Regions from separate parts of the Streptomyces sp. NPDC055966 genome, predicted to be linked through region 3. Evidence: riboswitches for the same ligand, from Rfam matches in the RefSeq annotation. Region 3 holds a riboswitch; each other region holds the start of a gene.

What was found. A riboswitch is a leader RNA that binds a small molecule or an ion and turns the genes downstream of it on or off. The one in region 3 is predicted to bind cyclic di-AMP.
Positions count from the first base shown of each region.
Region 1: linked by a shared signal. The riboswitch ahead of ACFC8N_RS29160 (NlpC/P60 family protein) and the one ahead of ACFC8N_RS07380 (transglycosylase family protein) in region 3 are both predicted to bind cyclic di-AMP.
Region 2: linked by a shared signal. The riboswitch ahead of ACFC8N_RS06390 (M23 family metallopeptidase) and the one ahead of ACFC8N_RS07380 (transglycosylase family protein) in region 3 are both predicted to bind cyclic di-AMP.
Region 4: linked by a shared signal. The riboswitch ahead of ACFC8N_RS37325 (transglycosylase SLT domain-containing protein) and the one ahead of ACFC8N_RS07380 (transglycosylase family protein) in region 3 are both predicted to bind cyclic di-AMP.

Region 1 is NZ_JBHJYK010000015.1:69,224-73,994, forward strand. It holds gene ACFC8N_RS29145 (NlpC/P60 family protein) at 1-122, opposite strand, end outside; gene ACFC8N_RS29150 (hypothetical protein) at 598-951, shown strand; partial or broken gene ACFC8N_RS29155 (hypothetical protein) at 929-1,201, opposite strand; gene ACFC8N_RS29160 (NlpC/P60 family protein) at 1,290-2,489, opposite strand; cyclic di-AMP (ydaO/yuaA leader) riboswitch at 2,497-2,669, opposite strand; gene pcrA (DNA helicase PcrA) at 2,881-4,771, shown strand, end outside.
Region 2 is NZ_JBHJYK010000002.1:465,955-470,725, reverse strand. It holds gene ACFC8N_RS06395 (pitrilysin family protein) at 1-1,292, shown strand, start outside; cyclic di-AMP (ydaO/yuaA leader) riboswitch at 1,503-1,665, shown strand; gene ACFC8N_RS06390 (M23 family metallopeptidase) at 1,678-2,418, shown strand; gene ACFC8N_RS06385 (GntR family transcriptional regulator) at 2,637-3,323, shown strand; gene ACFC8N_RS06380 (HPr family phosphocarrier protein) at 3,488-3,769, opposite strand; gene ACFC8N_RS06375 (GNAT family N-acetyltransferase) at 3,946-4,771, shown strand, end outside.
Region 3 is NZ_JBHJYK010000003.1:106,692-111,462, reverse strand. It holds gene ACFC8N_RS07395 (nucleoside triphosphate pyrophosphohydrolase) at 1-84, shown strand, start outside; gene ACFC8N_RS07390 (cytochrome P450) at 111-1,433, shown strand; gene ACFC8N_RS07385 (transglycosylase family protein) at 1,626-2,729, shown strand; cyclic di-AMP (ydaO/yuaA leader) riboswitch at 2,912-3,086, shown strand; gene ACFC8N_RS07380 (transglycosylase family protein) at 3,091-3,807, shown strand; gene eno (phosphopyruvate hydratase) at 4,144-4,771, shown strand, end outside.
Region 4 is NZ_JBHJYK010000022.1:120,932-125,702, reverse strand. It holds gene ACFC8N_RS37335 (FAD-dependent oxidoreductase) at 1-719, shown strand, start outside; gene ACFC8N_RS37330 (HAD family hydrolase) at 872-1,678, shown strand; gene ACFC8N_RS37325 (transglycosylase SLT domain-containing protein) at 1,687-2,190, opposite strand; cyclic di-AMP (ydaO/yuaA leader) riboswitch at 2,195-2,375, opposite strand; gene ACFC8N_RS37320 (polyprenyl synthetase family protein) at 2,990-4,000, shown strand; gene ACFC8N_RS37315 (outer membrane lipoprotein carrier protein LolA) at 4,342-4,771, shown strand, end outside.

The sequences.
Region 1 (4,771 bases), on a different contig from region 3:
GGCTCGGCGTGCGCCGAACCGCCGAAGCCCGTCGCGGTGGCCGCGCCCGTCAGGGCGAGCGTGGCAGCGGTCCGGGCCGTGGGGCCGATCGGGCGTTGCCGGGGCTTGCGGTGCGCTGCCACCTGGACTGTCACGTCCTTCCGTGCGACTCGACACGATCCGACGGCCGAGCGGTCCGTGGGCCGTGCGGTCCGGCCCAGCGGTGCCTGCGTCCGGCGGTGGCCCGCACAGGGGGAACGGGCCGCCGCCGGACCCTTCTCGGCGGTGGTGCCCGGCCGCCGCCCCTGGCCCGGGCGGTGATGGGGAGCCGGTCACCTGGGGGAGGACGCTAGGCCGGAGTGTGACGGGTAGGTAACGCAGTGTACGGAACTGGCGTCGACAGATCGGTAGGTGACCGTACGTGATCGTGCGGCCGGTCCGGAGTCGTCCCCTTCACGTGGCGTGGTGACCGATGCGCGGAAAGCGGAACAGGCGGGAGGCGTGAGGTGCTATGGGCCGCATATATGCAAGATCCGCAGCGGTGGACGGCCGGGTGCGGACGGCTGTGCCAGGGCCCGGTGGCGAGGGACCGCATCGCCCTGATTAGGCTCCGGCCTCATGGACGTACTCATCCATCTCTTCGTCGGCCTGCACATCATCGGCATCGCGGCGCTGCTCGGCGGTTTCCTCACCCAGATGAAGGCGATGGGCCAGGGCACGGCCCGCTTCGTCCCCGGGATGCTGCACGGCGCGCTCACCATGCTCGTCACCGGAGTGGTGCTGGTCGGCCTCAACCAGGCCGGTGACCACCACATCAACACCATCAAGATCGGTCTGAAGCTGGCCCTGCTGATCGTGATCCTCGGCCTGGTCTACGTCAAGCGCGACGAGGAGAAGGTCGAGAAGGGTGCCTTCGGCGTCGTCGGCCTGCTGACCATGGCGAACATCTTCATCGCCGTCCTGTGGACCTGACGGCCGTCCCTCCCGCCGTACGGGCCGCGCGCACCGCTCCGGCGCCGACCGCGAGCCACGCCGCCACCGCCACCCACACCAGCACCCGCCCCGGCCACCGGAGCCACGGGAGTCGCACGGCGGCCGCGACGGAAAGCGTCGCAGCCGCCGTCATCCCCATCGGGAACACCGTCGACCACCGCCGTACGTCGTAGCCGGGCCGGGGCCGCGCCGCCTCGGCCGCCGGCAGGACGACGTACCAGGCCAGGTCCGGGACGCGGAGCCGAGGCGCGAGAACAGCCGGTACGCGCGCGTGGCCGGGAAACGCCGGTACGCGCGCGTGGGCACCGGTGCGGAGATCAGCCCGGGCGGACCACGCTGTGGATGATCGATTCTCCGCCGTAGTACACCGACTCCTCGCGGACGTAGGCGCCCGGCTTGGGGGCGTGGATCATCATGCCGTTGCCGATGTAGAGGCCGACGTGGCTGATGTCGTCGTAGAAGAAGATCAGGTCGCCCGGGCGCGCGTCCGCCAGGGAGACCGTGGTGCCGGCGTTCACCTGGTCGTACGTGGTGCGCGGGAGCGCGACGCCGGCTGCCTTCCATGCGGCCTGGGTCAGGCCCGAGCAGTCGTAGGAGCCCGGCCCGGTGGCGCCCCACACGTACGGCTTGCCGATCTGGGCGCGGGCGAAGGCGAGGGCCTTCTCGGCCTTCGTGTCGTACGAACCGGACGAGCCGGAGGATCCCGAGGACCCCGAAGAGGTGGAACCCGTCGAGCCCGTGGACGTGGACCCGCCGGAGCCGGACGACGACGAGCCGGACGAACTGCTCTGCTGCTTGGCCCGGGCCGCGGCCTGCTGCTTCGCCAGCTCGGCCGCCTTGCGCGCCGCCTCCTGCTGCTTGGCCTGTTCGATCTGCGCGAGTCGCGCCTTCTCCTGGGCCGTCAGTTGCGAGAGCAGTTCGCGCGCGGAGGCGAGCTTCTTCTGGACGGTCGTCTTGGCCGTCTGGAGGTCCTGCTGCGAGGTGGTCAGCGTCTGGAGGCTCTCGGCGGCCTCCCGCCGCTTCTTCATCGTGGCGGCCTGATCGCCGATGTAGGCGTCGACCGCGCTCTTCTCGCGCGTGGTCAGCCGGTTCATCAGCTGGGTCTGGTCGAAGTAGTCCTGCGGGTCGTTCGCCAGCAGGAAGGTGGCCGTGCTCGGCGCGGCGGCGCCGGTGCGGTACTGGGCCGCGGCGAACGAACCCAGCTCCTCGCGGGCCTTGTTGAGGCTGTCGGTGCGGCGGGCGACCTCCTGGCGGAGGGCGTCGACGTGGCCGCGCTCCTTGCCGGTGCGCTCCTTGGCCGCGTCGTACTTCTCGGTCGCCGACTCCGCCTGCCGGTAGAGGTCGTCGACCTTCTTCTCCACCTCCTCCAGGCTCGGCCGGTTGTGGTCGGTGCCCGGGGCGGCCTCGGCGGTCTGGGACAGCATGGCTATGGAGGTGAGGGCGGCGGTGGCGAGAGCGGGGGTGCGTATACCCGCCGCGGTGGTCCCGCCGGGGCGCGGCTTGCGGTGCGACGCCAAGGGAGGCGACTCCTTCCAATGGTCCGCCTACCGGGTTAGCTGTCGGGTTCGGGCGGTGGTTCGGAAGGGTTGCCCTACGGCGTCGTCCCGGACGGGATTCGGCCGATTCACCCCAGGTTCGGTGGGTCCCCGGCTCCGGGTGCCCCGTACGGGACGGGCCGGACTCGGCGGGGGCCGCGCACGCGGCCCGACCGCAACCTAGCCAACTCGTGTGGCTAGTGTGAAGGTTGGTGCGTGATATGTCCGATACATTTTCGTGATCCGAGACCGGAATCACGTCCGGGTCATCGGGTGATTCCGCTGGGTAAGGGATGTTCGCCCCTTCGCCCGCGCGGTCTTCTTCCCGGGACGGCGACCGGTTGTCGGTGGGGCGCCCTAGACTCGGAGAGCGATGAGCAGCCTCTTTGACGACAGCTTCCTGGCGGACCTCCAGCCCCCGCGCGGGCGCGAGGAGGAGCCTCCGCCGCCGCCCGAGGACGATCACGCTCCGGAGCCGCTTCCGGACGATCTGTTCGGCGGGAAGTTCGACGTGCCGCCGGACCGGGATTCCTACTACCGCGACGGCGCCCCCCGCCCCGCACTCGACGCGGCGGCGCTGCTGGAGGGGCTGAACGACAACCAGCGCGCCGCGGTCGTCCACGCCGGCTCCCCCCTGCTCATCGTCGCCGGCGCCGGCTCCGGCAAGACCCGTGTGCTCACCCACCGCATCGCCCACCTGCTCGCCGAGCGGAGCGTGCACCCGGGCCAGATCCTCGCGATCACCTTCACCAACAAGGCCGCGGGCGAGATGAAGGAGCGCGTCGAGCAGCTCGTCGGCCCGCGCGCGCACGCGATGTGGGTGATGACCTTCCACAGCGCGTGCGTGCGCATCCTGCGGCGCGAGTCGAAGAAGCTCGGTTTCACGTCGTCGTTCTCGATCTACGACGCCGCCGACAGCAAGCGCCTGATGGCCCTGGTCTGCCGCGACCTGGACCTCGACCCCAAGCGCTTCCCGCCCAAGTCCTTCAGCGCCAAGATCAGCAATCTGAAGAACGAGCTGATCGACGAGGAGGACTTCGCCGCCCAGGCCGCCGACGGCTTCGAGAAGACCCTCGCCCAGGCCTACGCGCTCTACCAGTCCCGCCTCCGCGAGGCCAACGCGCTCGACTTCGACGACCTGATCATGACGACGGTCAATCTGCTGCGCGCCTTCCCGGACGTCGCCGAGCACTACCGCCGCCGCTTCCGGCACGTCCTGGTCGACGAGTACCAGGACACCAACCACGCCCAGTACGCACTGGTCCGCGAACTGGTCGGCACCGTCGAGCGCGCCGCCGAGGACGTCACCGAGGACGTCGCCGCCCCGCCGGGCGAGCACGACCTCCCGCCCGCCGAGCTGTGCGTCGTCGGTGACGCGGACCAGTCGATCTACGCCTTCCGGGGCGCGACGATCCGCAACATCCTCCAGTTCGAGGAGGACTACCCGAACGCGACGACGATCCTGCTGGAGCAGAACTACCGCTCCACCCAGACGATCCTGAGCGCCGCCAACGCGGTCATCGAGCGCAACGAGTCCCGCCGTCCGAAGAACCTGTGGACCAACGCCGGCCAGGGCGCCCGGATCACCGGCTACGTCGCCGACACCGAGCACGACGAGGCCCAGTTCGTCGCCGACGAGATAGACCGCCTGGTCGACGCGGGCGACGCCAAGGCGGGCGACGTGGCCGTCTTCTACCGCACCAACGCCCAGTCCCGTGTCTTCGAAGAGGTCTTCATCCGCGTCGGCCTGCCCTACAAGGTCGTCGGCGGCGTCCGCTTCTACGAGCGCAAGGAGGTCCGGGACGTCCTGGCCTACCTGCGCGTTCTCGCCAACCCCGAGGACTCGGTGCCGCTGCGCCGCATCCTCAACGTCCCCAAGCGGGGCATCGGCGAGCGCGCCGAGGCGATGATCGACGCCCTCTCCCAGCGCGAGAAGATCAGCTTCCCGCAGGCGCTCAAGCGCGTGGACGAGGCGTACGGCATGGCCGCGCGCTCCACCAACGCGGTCAAGCGGTTCAACACGCTGATGGAGGACCTGCGCACCATCGTGGAGTCCGGCGCCGGACCGGCCACCGTGCTGGAGGCCGTCCTCGAACGCACCGGATACCTGGCCGAGTTGCAGTCCTCCACCGACCCGCAGGACGAGACCCGCATCGAGAACCTCCAGGAACTCGCGGCCGTGGCCCTGGAGTTCGAGCAGGAGCGCGCGGAGGGCGAGCAGGGCACGCTGGCCGACTTCCTGGAGCAGGTGGCCCTCGTCGCCG
Region 2 (4,771 bases), on a different contig from region 3:
ACGGCCTGACGGTGCTGCGCTGCCACCGCCCCGGCCAGCAGGTCGTCGCCGTCGAGGTGCTGCTCGACGCGCCCCTGGACGCCGAGCCGGCCGGTCTGGACGGCGTCGCCACGATCATGGCGCGGGCCTTCTCCGAGGGCACCGACCAGCACTCCGCCGAGGAGTTCGCGGCCGAGCTGGAGCGTGCGGGCGCCACGCTCGACGCGCACGCCGACCACTCCGGTGTCCGCATCAGCCTGGAGGTGCCCGCCTCCCGCCTCGCCAAGGGCCTCGGCCTGCTCGCCGACGCCCTGCGCGCGCCCGCGTTCGCCGAGAGCGAGGTCGAACGGCTGGTCCGCAACCGCCTGGACGAGATCCCGCACGAGCTGGCCAACCCCACCCGCCGGGCCGCCAAGGAGCTGTCCAAGGAGCTGTTCCCGGCCACCTCGCGCATGTCGCGTCCGCGCCAGGGCACCGAGGAGACGGTCGAGAAGATCGACGCGGCCGCCGTACGCGCCTTCTACGACCGCCATGTGCGCCCCTCGACGGCCACCACGGTCGTGGTCGGCGACTTCACCGGCATCGACCTGGACGCCCTGCTCGGCGACACCCTGGGTGCCTGGAGCGGTACCCCGGGGCAGCCCCGGCCCGTGCCGGCCGTGAGCGCCGACGACACCGGCCGCGTGGTCATCGTGGACCGGCCCGGTGCGGTCCAGACGCAGCTGCTGATCGGCCGCGTGGGCCCCGACCGGCACGACCGCGTGTGGCCCGCGCAGGTGCTCGGCACGTACTGCCTGGGCGGCACCCTCACCTCCCGCCTGGACCGCGTCCTGCGCGAGGAGAAGGGCTACACCTACGGTGTGCGTGCCTTCGGCCAGGTCCTGCGGTCCGCCGCGGACGGCACGGGTGCCTCCCTGCTCGCCATCAGCGGCTCGGTGGACACGCCGAACACCGGTCCCGCGCTGGACGACCTGTGGAAGGTGCTGCGCACCCTCGCGGCGGAGGGACTGACCGACGCCGAGCGGGACGTGGCCGTCCAGAACCTCGTCGGGGTCGCGCCGCTCAAGTACGAGACGGCGGCGGCCGTCGCGAGCACGCTGGCCGACCAGGTCGAGCAGCATCTGCCCGACGACTTCCAGGCGACGCTGTACCGGCAGCTGGCCGCCACGGGCACGGTGGAGGCCACGGCCGCCGTCGTGAACGCCTTCCCGGTGGACGGCCTGGTGACCGTCCTCGTCGGTGACGCCTCGCAGATCAAGGCGCCGGTGGAGGCGCTCGGCATCGGCGAAGTCAGCGTGGTCGCGGCCGAGTAGGGCACGCACGCGTGGGGCCCTGACCGCCTACGGGCCGTCAGGGCCCCTCGTCGTTCCGCGCCCTTCCCCAGATGCCCGATTTGGGACGGAGGTTGCCTGTCTGCCCTGTGGGATGCGCTACAAAAGCCCGGTTCGGTTTGGGGACCGGCGGCAGGCCCGCCTAGCGTCGTCCGGGCTGTTCGTCAGGCAGTGCGCCGCACCCGCGGCACCGGACAGCCATCGCCGAGTCCCCGTACGGCGCGAGCCAGGGGAGCCGGGGACCCACAACGTCCCCTGGGGTGAATCGGACGCCCACGCGTGCGCGTGGGGGCCGTAGGAGACCTTCCTGCTCCGAACCCGTCAGCTAACCCGGTAGGCGAGAGGGAAGGAAAGGACCAGCCACTCCATGGCGTTCATGTGCGCCACCGGGAAGCACCGCAAGCCCGGCCGGGTCACGCGCACCGCCGCTCAGGCGGCCGGCGTCGCGGCCCTCACCACCGGTGTCATCGGCACCCTCGCGGCCTCCCCCGCGTCCGCCGCCCAGAACTCCGTCGAGCAGACCGGCCTCACCCCGGTGATCAGCGTGGGCGACGACATCGCCGAGCAGATCGACGCGCAGGCAGCCGCCCAGCGGCAGGCCGCCGCGCAGAAGGCGGCCGAGGAGGCCGCGGCCCGGCGGGCCCAGGAGATCCACGAGACCAAGGCCCGCGCCGCACGCGAGGCGGAGCGCGAGCGGCTGAACCGCTTCGTCGCCCCGATCGCGGACTCGTACGTCTCCACGGGCTACAAGGCCAGCAGTTCCCTGTGGTCCTCCGGTTCCCACACCGGCATCGACTTCCACGCGGCCAGCGGCACGCCCGTCCACGCGGTCGGCTCCGGCACCGTCGTCTCCACCGGCTGGGGCGGCGCGTACGGCAACCAGATCGTGATCCGGATGGCCGACGGCATGTACACCCAGTACGGCCACCTGTCGTCCCTCGGCGTCACGGTGGGCCAACAGGTCACCCCGGGCGAGCAGATAGGCCTGTCCGGCGCGACCGGCAACGTCACCGGACCGCACCTGCACTTCGAGGCCCGTACGACCCCCGACTACGGCTCGGACGTCGACCCGGTCGCCTATCTCCGCGAGCACGGCGTGAACGTCTGACGCGCACGGCGCACGAGACACGGCATCCGAAGCCCCGGCTCACCGAGCCGGGGCTTTCGTCGTTTTTCCACGGTGTCCTCGGTGCGCTTACGGGAGTCGCTGTCCAAAAAATATCCATGGATTCCGGCCCGCCGTCGGAAATTCTGGCTCATTGCAATAGAGTCACGGAACACGCGTCCATCGTCGACGTGTCACGGGGATTAAGGCGGAGGTCGGTCATGCGTATTCCGGCGCACTCGGTATGCACAGCGATCCGGGACGACATCGTCGCCGGTGTCCACGAGCGCGGCAGCCGCCTCACCGAGGAAGTCCTGGCCCGCCGCTACGGCGTCTCGCGCGTCCCCGTCCGCGAGGCCCTGCGCACGCTGGAGGCGGAGGGCTTCGTGGTGACGCGCCGGCACGCGGGCGCGTGCGTGGCCGAGCCGACCGAGCAGGAGGCGGCCGACCTGCTGGAGATGCGGATGCTCCTGGAGCCGCTCGGCGCCGCCCGAGCCGCGCAGCGGCGCACGGAGGCACATCTGAAGGTGCTGCGCGGCCTGGTCAGACTGGGCCAGGAGCGGGCCAGGCGGGGCAGCAGCGAGGATCTTCGGTCACTGGGCGGCTGGTTCCACGAGACGCTCGCCCAGGCCTGCGCGAGCCCCTCGCTGACCTCGATGCTGACCCAGTTGCGCCACAAGATCGCCTGGATGTACGCGGTGGAGGCGCTGCCGACCCCGGTCGAGTCCTGGGCGGAGCACGGCGCGATCGTGGACGCGGTGGCGCGCGGCGACGGCGAGCGCGCGCGGGCGCTCACGGCTCTGCACGGCGAGCGCGCGACGGCCGCGCACCGGCTTCGCTTTTCTGCCGGCGGCGAGGGTGTGAGGACTTCGCAACACGCCGTAAACATGACCGGCCTGCGTCATTAACACGAGCGCCGTATACAAAGAAGAGTAATTCGGTGGCGGTGTATTCTTGCTGCCTGAATTCAGGTGTGTTCACGCATTGTGGAAGACCGTGCCAAACGGCGAAGCCGCGCCGCCCCGGAAAGGGCGACGCGGCTTCGGTGTTCCGTGTTCCGGGCGGGGCCGGATCAGACGGTCTCGGGCAGCTCCTCCAGGCCCTCGGAGACCAGCTTGGCCAGACGCTCCAGGGCGATGTCCGCGCCCTCGGCGTCGGAGGCGAGGACGATCTCCTCGCCACCCTGGGCGCCCAGACCCAGGACGGCCAGCATGGAGGCCGCGTTGACGGGGTTGCCGTCAGCCTTGGCGATCGTCACCGGGACGCCTGCGGCCGTGGCGGCTCGGACGAAGATGGAGGCGGGGCGGGCGTGGAGGCCCTCGGCCCAGCCGACGTTGACGCGGCGCTCAGCCATGTGTTGCTGCCCTTCGGTGTTCAGGGTTGTCTAGACCAGTTTCCCATATCGCGAAGCGTGTCCGGAGCGGACCCTCGTCCCCTCCGGTGTGACATCGGACCGCGGCCTCGATCCGACTTCCGTCCCCCACAGACTGCCTCGCGCCGTTGTCGGACGCGAGCCGTACTCTGGGGCCCATGCAGAGCTCGGCGGACCGGCAGGACCGGTACGAGTACCCCGCCCACTGGGAGGCGGACGTGGTGCTGCGCGACGGGGGTACCGCGCGCATCCGGCCCATCACCATTGATGACGCCGACCGCCTGGTCAGCTTCTACGAGCAGGTCTCGGACGAGTCGAAGTACTACCGCTTCTTCGCGCCGTACCCACGACTGTCCGCCAAGGACGTCCACCGCTTCACGCACCACGACTTTGTGGACCGGGTGGGACTCGCGGCCACCATCGGCGGCGAGTTCATCGCCACCGTACGCTACGACCGCATCGGCGCCGACGGCATGCCCGCCTCCGTGCCGGCCGACGAGGCCGAGGTCGCCTTCCTCGTGCAGGACGCCCACCAGGGCCGCGGAGTCGCCTCCGCCCTGCTGGAGCACATCGCGGCCGTCGCGCGCGAGCGGGGCATCCGCCGCTTCGCCGCCGAGGTGCTGCCCGCCAACACCAAGATGATCAAGGTGTTCACGGACGCCGGGTACACCCAGAAGCGCAGCTTCGAGGACGGCGTCGTCCGCCTGGAGTTCGACCTCGAACCGACCGACCGCTCGCTCGCCGTCCAGCGCGCGCGGGAACAGCGCGCCGAGGCCCGCTCGGTACGGCGGCTCCTCGCGCCCGGCTCGGTGGCCGTCATCGGCGTCGGCCGCGCCCCCGGCGGCGTCGGCCGCAGCGTCCTCGGCAACATCCGGGACGGCGGCTACGGCGGCCTGCTGCACGCCGTGAACCAGGCCTTCCCCGAGGACTGCAAGGAGATCGACGGGGTGCCCGCGCACCGCTCGGTGCGGGACATCGACGGCC
Region 3 (4,771 bases):
CCGGAGGCGGCCCTGCGCGCGGCGGCGCGGGTGTACCGGGACGCGATACTCCGGGCGGAGGGCACGGCACCGGAGCAGGGGTGACGGGCGGGTCCGGATACCGTCGAGGGGTGACCGACCAGCACCACCCCTCGCCCGCCCCCGGCGCGCCCGGCGTTCCCGAGCTGTTCTCCTGGGAGTTCGCCACCGATCCGTACCCGGCGTACGCCTGGCTGCGGGAGCACGCCCCCGTGCACCGGACGCGATTGCCCAGCGGGGTCGAGGCGTGGCTGGTCACGCGGTACGCCGACGCCCGGCAGGCCCTCGCCGACCAGCGGCTGAGCAAGAACCCGGCCCATCACGACGAGCCCGCGCACGCCAAGGGCAAGACCGGTATCCCCGGCGAGCGCAAGGCCGAGCTGATGACACATCTGCTGAACATCGACCCGCCGGACCACACCCGGCTGCGCCGGCTGGTCAGCAAGGCGTTCACACCCCGCCGTGTCGCCGAGTTCGCGCACCGGGTGCAGGAGCTGACCGACCAGCTCATCGACCGCTTCGCGGAAAGGGGGTCCGCCGACCTCATCCACGAGTTCGCCTTCCCCCTGCCCATCTACGCCATCTGCGACATGCTCGGCGTCCCGCGCGAGGACCAGGACGACTTCCGGGACTGGGCGGGGATGATGATCCGGCACGGCGGAGGCCCGCGCGGCGGGGTCGCGCGGTCGGTCAAGAAGATGCGCGGCTACCTCGCCGAGCTGATCCACAAGAAGCGCGAGGCGCTGCCCGCCGAGCCCGCGCCCGGCGAGGACCTGATCTCCGGCCTCATCCGCGCCTCCGACCACGGCGAGCACCTCACCGAGAACGAGGCCGCCGCCATGGCCTTCATCCTCCTGTTCGCCGGTTTCGAGACCACGGTGAACCTGATCGGCAACGGCACCTACGCCCTGCTCACCCACCCCGGGCAGCGCCGGCGGCTCCAGGACTCCCTGGCGCGCGGGGAGCGGGACCTGCTGGAGACCGGTATCGAGGAACTGCTGCGCTACGACGGCCCGGTGGAGCTGGCCACCTGGCGGTTCGCCACCGAGCCGCTCGTCATCGGAGGGCAGGACATCGCGCCCGGCGACCCGGTGCTCGTGGTGCTCGCGGCGGCCGACCGGGACCCGGAGCGGTTCGCCGAGCCGGACGTGCTGGACCTCTCCCGCCGGGACAACCAGCACCTCGGCTACGGCCACGGCATCCACTACTGCCTCGGCGCGCCGCTCGCCCGCCTGGAGGGCCAGAGCGCGCTCGCCACCCTGTTCACCCGGCTGCCCGACCTGCGGCTCGCCGCTGATCCGGCCGAGCTGCGCTGGCGCGGCGGGCTCATCATGCGGGGGCTGCGCACCCTGCCGGTCGAGTTCACCCCGGTCCCCGCCGGCGGGGGAACCGCCGCTGCCGCACAAGCGTCGTAGGGGTGGGCGAAACCGGCGTAACGGCCTCGTGGGAAACGAAACATGACAGGGATTCAACCCTGTGATCTTCACGTGATCTGCGCGGCATTAACTTGTGACAAGTGATCGTGTGCCGATACGTTCACCCATCAGCGTGGCGACCGGCACCGTCCGCCGCCGCGCCGGTCCTGCTGTCGCACGAAAGGCTTCCGCATGCTCACCGGGAACGGTCGTCACCGTCGCCCCCGTCAGGCTCCGGCCCTCCTCGTCGCGGCCGGCGTGACCGGCTCCGCCATCGCCATCCCGCTGCTCGGCGCCGCGAGCGCCCACGCGGCCGACGGCACCACGTGGGACAAGGTCGCCGAGTGCGAGAGCGGCGGCTCCTGGAGCCAGAACAGCGGCAACGGGTACTACGGCGGTCTCCAGATATCGCAGGACGACTGGGACAAGTACGGCGGCACGCAGTACGCCGACAGCGCCGACCAGGCCAGCCGCAACCAGCAGATCGCCGTCGCCGAGAAGATCCTCGCCGACCAGGGCACCAAGCCGTGGACCATGTGCGCGCTGACCGCCGGGCTGACCTCCAACTCGGGTTCGGTCGAGGTCGACACGGGCGTCGGGAACTCCGGGAGCGGCAAGAGCTCGGGTGGCGACTCCGGATCGACGAACGGTTCCGACTCGTCCGGTCTGTCGGACTCGTCCGGGTCCGACTCGGGTTCCGGGGACGGGTCGGGCGCCCACTCCGGCTCGAAGTCCGGCTCCGGCGCGGACGCTTCCTCGGATGCCGGTGCCACGCCCGGACCGAGCGCGAGTGACGGGGGTGGCAAGGAGTCGGGCGCGTCGCACGGCTCCAAGGGTGCAGGCAGCCACAAGTCCGACAAGGGCGACAAGGCGGGCACATCCGGTTCCGGTGGCTCCATCGGGTCCTCCGGTGGCGGAGGCGCGCAGGGCGGCGACAGCTCGCCCAGCGCCACCCCCGGGACCGACGAGTCGGACAATTACCCGCAGAGCACCGGTTCCTGGAGCCTCGTCGACACGGGAGCGCTCAGCAGTGGCGGACGTCACCGCGGCGGAAGTGCGGACGAAAACGTGACAAACGGTCAGGATGCCGCGTCCTCGGGCCGCCACGCGGGCCACCGGACGAACACCTATACGGTCCGTGAGGGCGACACGCTCGCCTCCATCGCTGGCTCTCTCGGTGTCGACGGCGGATGGCGCGCGCTCTATGACGGCAACAAGAAGGTGATAGGGGCCGACCCGAACCAGATCACCGCCGGTCAGACCCTGGAAGTCGGTAACGAAAAGGACGCGGAGTAAGGCGAGTTGGCGCCCCGCTTGATCGCTAATGTCCGTTTTGGCGAAAGTGTGGGATGAGTCTCAGAAGCCCTGATCGTCTTTGAAATTCCGTCGATCGCCTGTCTACGGTCAGGACCGCTCGTCACCACGAGCCCCGGCTGCCGCAACGCCGAATCCTGCCAGCGGCCGTCCGGGAACAGTCGTCGCGTCAAGCGCCGTAGGCAGGAGCGGGGGACCCAAGGTAGGCGCTGGAACCGGCAGTTGACGCCGGATCCGGCTTGGGGTGAAGCCGCAGGCCCGCGACAGCGGGCGTGCGGCCGGGCAACTCAACCGGCCCGAACCCGACAGCTCACCTCGCAGGCGTCGGTGAGGGGATCGATCCATGCTGTTTTCCGGCAAGGGCAAGCACCGTCGTCCGTCCAAGGCCGTCCGCGTCGTCGCGCTGGCCGGTGTCACCGGTGCCGCCGTCGCCGCCCCGCTGATGGCGGCCGGCAACGCCTCCGCCGCCACCGCCTCCGAGTGGGACGCGGTCGCCCAGTGCGAGTCGGGTGGCAACTGGTCCATCAGCACCGGCAACGGCTTCTACGGCGGCCTCCAGTTCTCCGCCTCCACCTGGGCCGCGTACGGCGGCACCGCCTACGCCTCGACCGCCAACCAGGCCACCAAGGCGCAGCAGATCGCCGTCGCCGAGAAGGTCCTCGCCTCGCAGGGCAAGGGTGCCTGGCCGGTCTGCGGCACGGGCCTGTCCTCCGCCCCGTACAACGGCTCCGCCCCGAGCACCGGCTCCGGCTCCACCGGCAGCGGCTCGGCGGGCAGCGGTTCCTCCGGCAGCGCCACCACCCGCTCCGCCGACCAGCAGGCCGCCACCCGCTCCACCGAGCGCACGGCCCCGAAGGCGAGCAAGACCGTCACCACCCCGACCGGCAAGAAGGTCAAGAAGGGCGACGGCGAGTACAAGGTCGTCAAGGGCGACACCCTCAGCTCCATCGCCGAGAAGCACCACGTCGCCGGCGGCTGGCAGAAGCTGTTCCAGCTGAACAAGGACATCGTCGACAACGCCGACCTCATCTTCCCCGGTCAGCAGCTGCACCTGAAGTGACATCCGGCTCCGGCCGGACGCACAGCGCCCTCACATCCCCACCCCCCACACCGAGGACCCCGTGAGGGTCACCCCCGTCCCCACGGGCTCCCCGTCCCGGCGCGTGTTCCCCCGTACGCGCCGGGACGGGGCTTTCTGTTTCCCCGCTCTTCAGCCGGGCCTCATCGACAGCCCCCTTTGTTCCGAGGGTGAACAATGGGTACCGTCTGCATGTCCCACCGCGTTCACGGGGCGGTCGGTCGCGGGCCGATCCCCCGGAGACGGTTAGGCTCTAGTCGCACGGCGCAGCCGCAAGGCACACCGCCCCGCACTTCCAGCGTCACATCCAAGAAGGAGATGCTCGTGCCGTCCATCGACGTCGTCGTAGCCCGGGAAATCCTGGACTCCCGAGGCAACCCCACGGTCGAGGTCGAGGTCGGCCTCGACGACGGCAGCACGGGTCGTGCCGCCGTTCCGTCGGGCGCCTCGACCGGTGCCTTCGAGGCCATCGAGCTGCGCGACGGTGACCCGAACCGCTACCAGGGCAAGGGCGTCGAGAAGGCCGTCCTCGCCGTCATCGAGCAGATCGGCCCGGAGCTGGTCGGCTACGACGCCACCGAGCAGCGCCTGATCGACCAGGCCATGTTCGACCTGGACGCCACCGACAACAAGGGCTCCCTCGGCGCCAACGCCATCCTCGGCGTCTCCCTCGCCGTCGCCCACGCCGCCTCCGAGGCCAGCGACCTGCCGCTGTTCCGCTACCTGGGCGGCCCGAACGCGCACCTGCTGCCGGTGCCGATGATGAACATCCTCAACGGCGGCTCGCACGCGGACTCCAACGTGGACATCCAGGAGTTCATGATCGCTCCGATCGGCGCGGAGTCCTTCTCCGAGGCGCTGCGCTGGGGCGCGGAGGTCTACCACACGCTGAAGAAGGTCCTGAAGTCCAAGGGCCTGTCCACCGGCCTGGGCGACGAGGGCGGCT
Region 4 (4,771 bases), on a different contig from region 3:
ACCTCGGGCGGTTCGCCGGCCGGGAGCTGATCGTCGTCGGCGCCGGCCAGTCCGCGCTGGAGACGGCCGCGCTCGCCGCCGAAGCCGGCGCACGCGTGCGCGTGGTCGCGCGCGGCCGCGGCCGGGTCGCCTTCGGCGCCCCGCCCTGGGAGCAGCCGAGGCTGCGCCCCGCATCCCCCTTCGGCCGCGCCTGGTCGCTGTGGGCGCTCAGCTACTACCCGCACCCCTACCGCCACCTGCCCGAGGCCGCCCGTCACTACCTGGTCCGCCGCGTCCTCGGACCGCTCGGCGCCTGGTGGCTGCGCGAGCGGTTCGACAGCGCCGTACAGGTGCAGGAAGTCGAGCGGATCGTCCGCGCGGAGGCGTCGGACGGCAGCCCCGTCCTCACCGTCCGCACGTTCTCCCGCTCCCGAACCGGCCCGCGCGGGCAGACCCCTGCCGACGGCGTGGAACGGCTCGCCGCCGACCACGTCATCGCGGCCACCGGCTACCGCGTCGACATCGCGGCGATGGACTTCCTCGGCCACGGCCTGCGCACCCGGCTGGCCGTGAGCCGCGGCGCGCCGAGGCTCGGCCCCGGCTGCGTCTCCTCCGTCCCCGGCCTGTACTTCACCGGCCTGCCGGCGGCGGCGTCGTACGGCCCGGTGATGCGCTTCGTGTGCGGCACGGAGTTCGCCTCGCCGCGACTGGCGAAGCACCTGGCGGCGGCCCACGGCTGACGAAGCGGCCGCATCCGGGGACGGCGACGGCATACAGGGGACCCCGACAGTGTCATCAGGCCGACGGCGGGCGCCACTTGGGGGTGATGAGCACGTAAGTACGCAGTACGGCAAGGTGAGTCGGACAGGCCCCGCGTCCGTATTCTCTGATCATGGCAGCCGCATACGCACTGATCGCCACTGACCTGGACGGCACGCTGCTGCGGGGCGACGACACGGTCTCCGACCGGTCGCTCGCCGCGCTCGCGCGGGCGGCGCGGGCCGGTGCCCGGCATCTGGTGGTGACGGGCCGTCCGGCCCCTCGGGTACGGCCGCTGCTCGCGCGCCTCGGCTGCGCGGGGCTCGCGGTGTGCGGACAGGGCGCGCAGGTCTACGACGCCGGGGGCGGGCGCCTGCTCTGGTCGGTCCGGCTGCACCGGGAACTGGCCGAGGAGGCGCTCGGCAAGATCGAGGCCGAGGTGGGGCAGGTCTACGCGGCCGTCGACCAGGACGGCGTCGACGGGCTCACGCTCATCGAGCCCGGCTACCGGATGCCGCACCCGACCCTGCCCTCGGTGCGGGTCGACCGGCGCGACGACCTGTGGCACAAGCCCATCAGCAAGGTGCTGCTGCGCCATGCCGCCCTGTCCGACGACGAGTTGGCGGCCGTCGCGCGCGCGGTGGTGGGTTCGCTCGCGACGGTCACCATGTCGGGGCCGGGGACCGTGGAGCTCCAGCCGTCCGGGGTGACCAAGGCGACCGGGCTGGCGCTCGCCGCGGAGCGGCTCGGCGTCGGTGCCCGACAGGCGCTGGCCTTCGGGGACATGCCCAACGACATCCCGATGTTCGACTGGGCCGGGCACGGGGTCGCCATGGCCGGCGCGCATCCCGAACTGAAGGCGGTGGCCGACGAGATCACCATGTCGAACGAGGACGACGGCGTCGCCGTCGTCCTCGAAAGACTGTTTCCGACCGGCTGACCGGTGTCTCAGTACGCGCTGTGGACGTTGTCGATCGAGCCGTAGCGCGCGGCGGCGTAGTTGCAGGCCGCGGTGATGTTCGCGACCGGGTCGTACGGGTCGAACGCGGTGCCGGTCACGTGGTAGGCCCGGAAGGTCGGGTCGATGACCTGGAGCAGGCCCTTGGACGGGATGCCGGCGGCGGCGTTGGAGTCCCAGTTGTTGATGGCCAGCGGGTTGCCGGAGGACTCCCGCATGATGTTGCGGAAGATGCCGTTGTAGGAGCCGGGGATGCCCTTCTGGGCCATGATCGAGAGGGACTCGCGGATCCAGCCGTCGAGGGTGTTCGTGTACCCGGACGTGTGGACGAGGGACGTGGTCGCGGCGGCCGTCGAGGGCGTGCTGGTGGCGGCGGAGGCGCTGGTGGCGCCGATGAGCGGCATCGCGAGGACGGCGGCACCGGTGCCGGCGACGGCGAGGGTGCGCATGAGACGGCTGGTGCGGGTACGGCTGTGCTGAGCGGCAGCAGACATGGGGAGTTCCTCTCCGGCGCCTGCGAGGTGAGCTGTCGGGTTCGGGCGGGGAGGTGCCCGGCCGTGCCTTCGCGAGAAGGCGCGGCTTCACCCCTAGCCGTTCCGGTGCGACGTGTGCCGACCGGTCCGGCGACTTACCTGGGTCCCCCGCTCCTGCCGTACGAATGAGTTCGCGGATGGTTGTGCGGGCGGCGGCAGGATTCGGCGTCCGCCCAGCGAGCCGGAACGTATGCGAGAGCACATGTCGGGAACAAGTGCCGGAATCACACAACGTCCTGTTTGACCTTGAACTGCACCCTATGTGGTGCTTGATCCTTTGCGGTTGCCAACCCTCAACTCGCGCGCCGGGCAAGGAGAACGGGCGGTTCGGCGGCCGGTGTGCGGACATGGGCGTCCGTGACCCAACTCACGAAGTATCAAATAGTCATAAAGGGGACATAGCGGATTTCAGGGACTCGCGCTCGGAGTGGCGCCGGTCGTGAAGGGGGACGTGGAAAGGGGGGTGGGCGAGGGATGGGGTGAGGGGTGGGTGTGAGATGGCCCGCGGGTGAGGGTGGAGCCGTTACTCCGCTCGCCCCTCGGTTCGCGACAAAGCGCAAGGTGTCCTGTTAAGTCGATGAATGTCCGTTCTTACCATCTGATCGAAAACAAAGCGGCCATGATCCAATAGCGCCCGGGCCGGACCGGTGGGCGCTATCGGTGATCGAAACAGGACCGGATACGCTGACTTGAGTGATGGCAGCGACCTATCGACAAACCGTGTAATCGCCAGCAGACACCAGCAGACAGGAGACCCCTCGTGACCGTCGTCGGGCCGTTCGGGCTGAGCGTGCGGGACCAGGCTCTCGAAGCCGATGTCCAGGCCGGATTGGCGGCTGTCGAGGAAGGCTTGCTCGAGGCCACCAAGAGCGAGGTCCCGTTCATCACGGAGGCCGCGCAGCACCTCGTACGGGCCGGCGGGAAGCGGTTCCGGCCGCTGCTCGTGATGCTCGCGGCGCAGTTCGGCGACCGCTACGCGCCGGGCATCGTGCCGTCGGCCGTCGTCGTGGAGCTGACCCACCTCGCCACGCTGTACCACGACGACGTCATGGACGAGGCGGCCGTGCGGCGCGGTGTGGACAGCGCCAACACCCGCTGGGGCAACTCCGTCGCGGTCCTCACCGGCGACTTCCTCTTCGCCCGTGCCTCCCAGATCCTCGCCGACCTCGGGCCCGAGGCGGTCCGGGTGCAGGCCCTCGCGTTCGAGCGGCTGGTCACGGGCCAGATCCTGGAGACCGCGGGCCCCTCGGACGGCCGCGACCCGGTCGAGCACTACCTGGACGTGCTCGGCGGCAAGACCGGCTCGCTGGTGGCGGTCTCGTGCCGGTTCGGCGCGATGATGTCGGGCGCCGACGAGACGGTCGTCGACGTCCTCACCCAGTACGGCGAGCGGCTCGGCGTCGCCTTCCAGCTCGCCGACGACGTCCTGGACATCGCCTCCGACTCGCACGAGTCCGGCAAGACCCCGGGCACCGACCTGCGCGAGGGCATCCCGACGCTGCCCGTACTCCGGCTGCGCGAGCGCGCGGCCCGGCTGGGGCTGCCCGAGGACCTCGCGCTGTGCGAGCTGTTGGACTCCGACCTCACCGACGACGCCCGGCACGCCGAGGCCCTGACCGCGCTGCGCGCGCACCCCGCGCTGGAGCAGGCCCGCCGCGACACCGTGCGTTATGCCGAGGAGGCCCGGGCCGCGCTGTCGCCGCTGCGGGACTGCGACGCCAAGGCGGCTCTGGTGGAGCTGTGCGACGCGGTGGTGCACCGCGCGGGCTGAGGCCCCGGGCCACCCACGACGGCGTGCCGGCCCGCGACGGCCTACCGGCTCGTCCCCGCTGACAGTGGCTGACGTGTCCGCGATATGGCACACGGCCGTACGGCGCCCTTCGGCATCCGTGCGACCGGGCCCGGCCCCTAGGGGTCCCGGTGGTCGCCGCCCCTACGTGTCATACCGCAGGCGTACACGGAGTTGGCTCCGTGGTCTGACGCTTCCTCATGGCCGATTTGGTGAGATGGGGAACACGGACATCACCACTCCTCACCGATTCGGGTGAGAATGGCGGCTCAGGGTGGACCAGCGTGAGGAAAGCCGCCGCCGACGACGGAGGTAAGGCACACATGGCACCGTACGAATCCGATGACGCGGTGGACGTCGCGCGGGACGAGAACCCGCACGCCGGACGCCGCAAGGCCGCGCGTTACGCGGTCCCGGTCGCGGTGGTGGGCGTGGCGGCGGCCACGATCGGGCTGGTCCCGGCGCTCGCCGCCTCGGGCGACCCGGACCTGCCCAAGATCACCGCGAAGCAGCTCATCGACAAGATCGCCAAGTCGGACGTGCAGCAGCTGTCCGGCACGGTGAAGATCAGCACCGACCTCGGCCTGCCGAACCTCGGCGGCCTGGAGAGCAGCCTGGCCTCCGGGGCCGGCAAGGGCGCCGGCGCCGGCTCCTCCGCCGACCCGCAGGCCAAGCTCACCGAGCTGGTCTCCGGCACGCACACGCTGCGCGTCGCCGCCGACGGCCCGGACAAGCAGAAGATCTCGCTGCTGG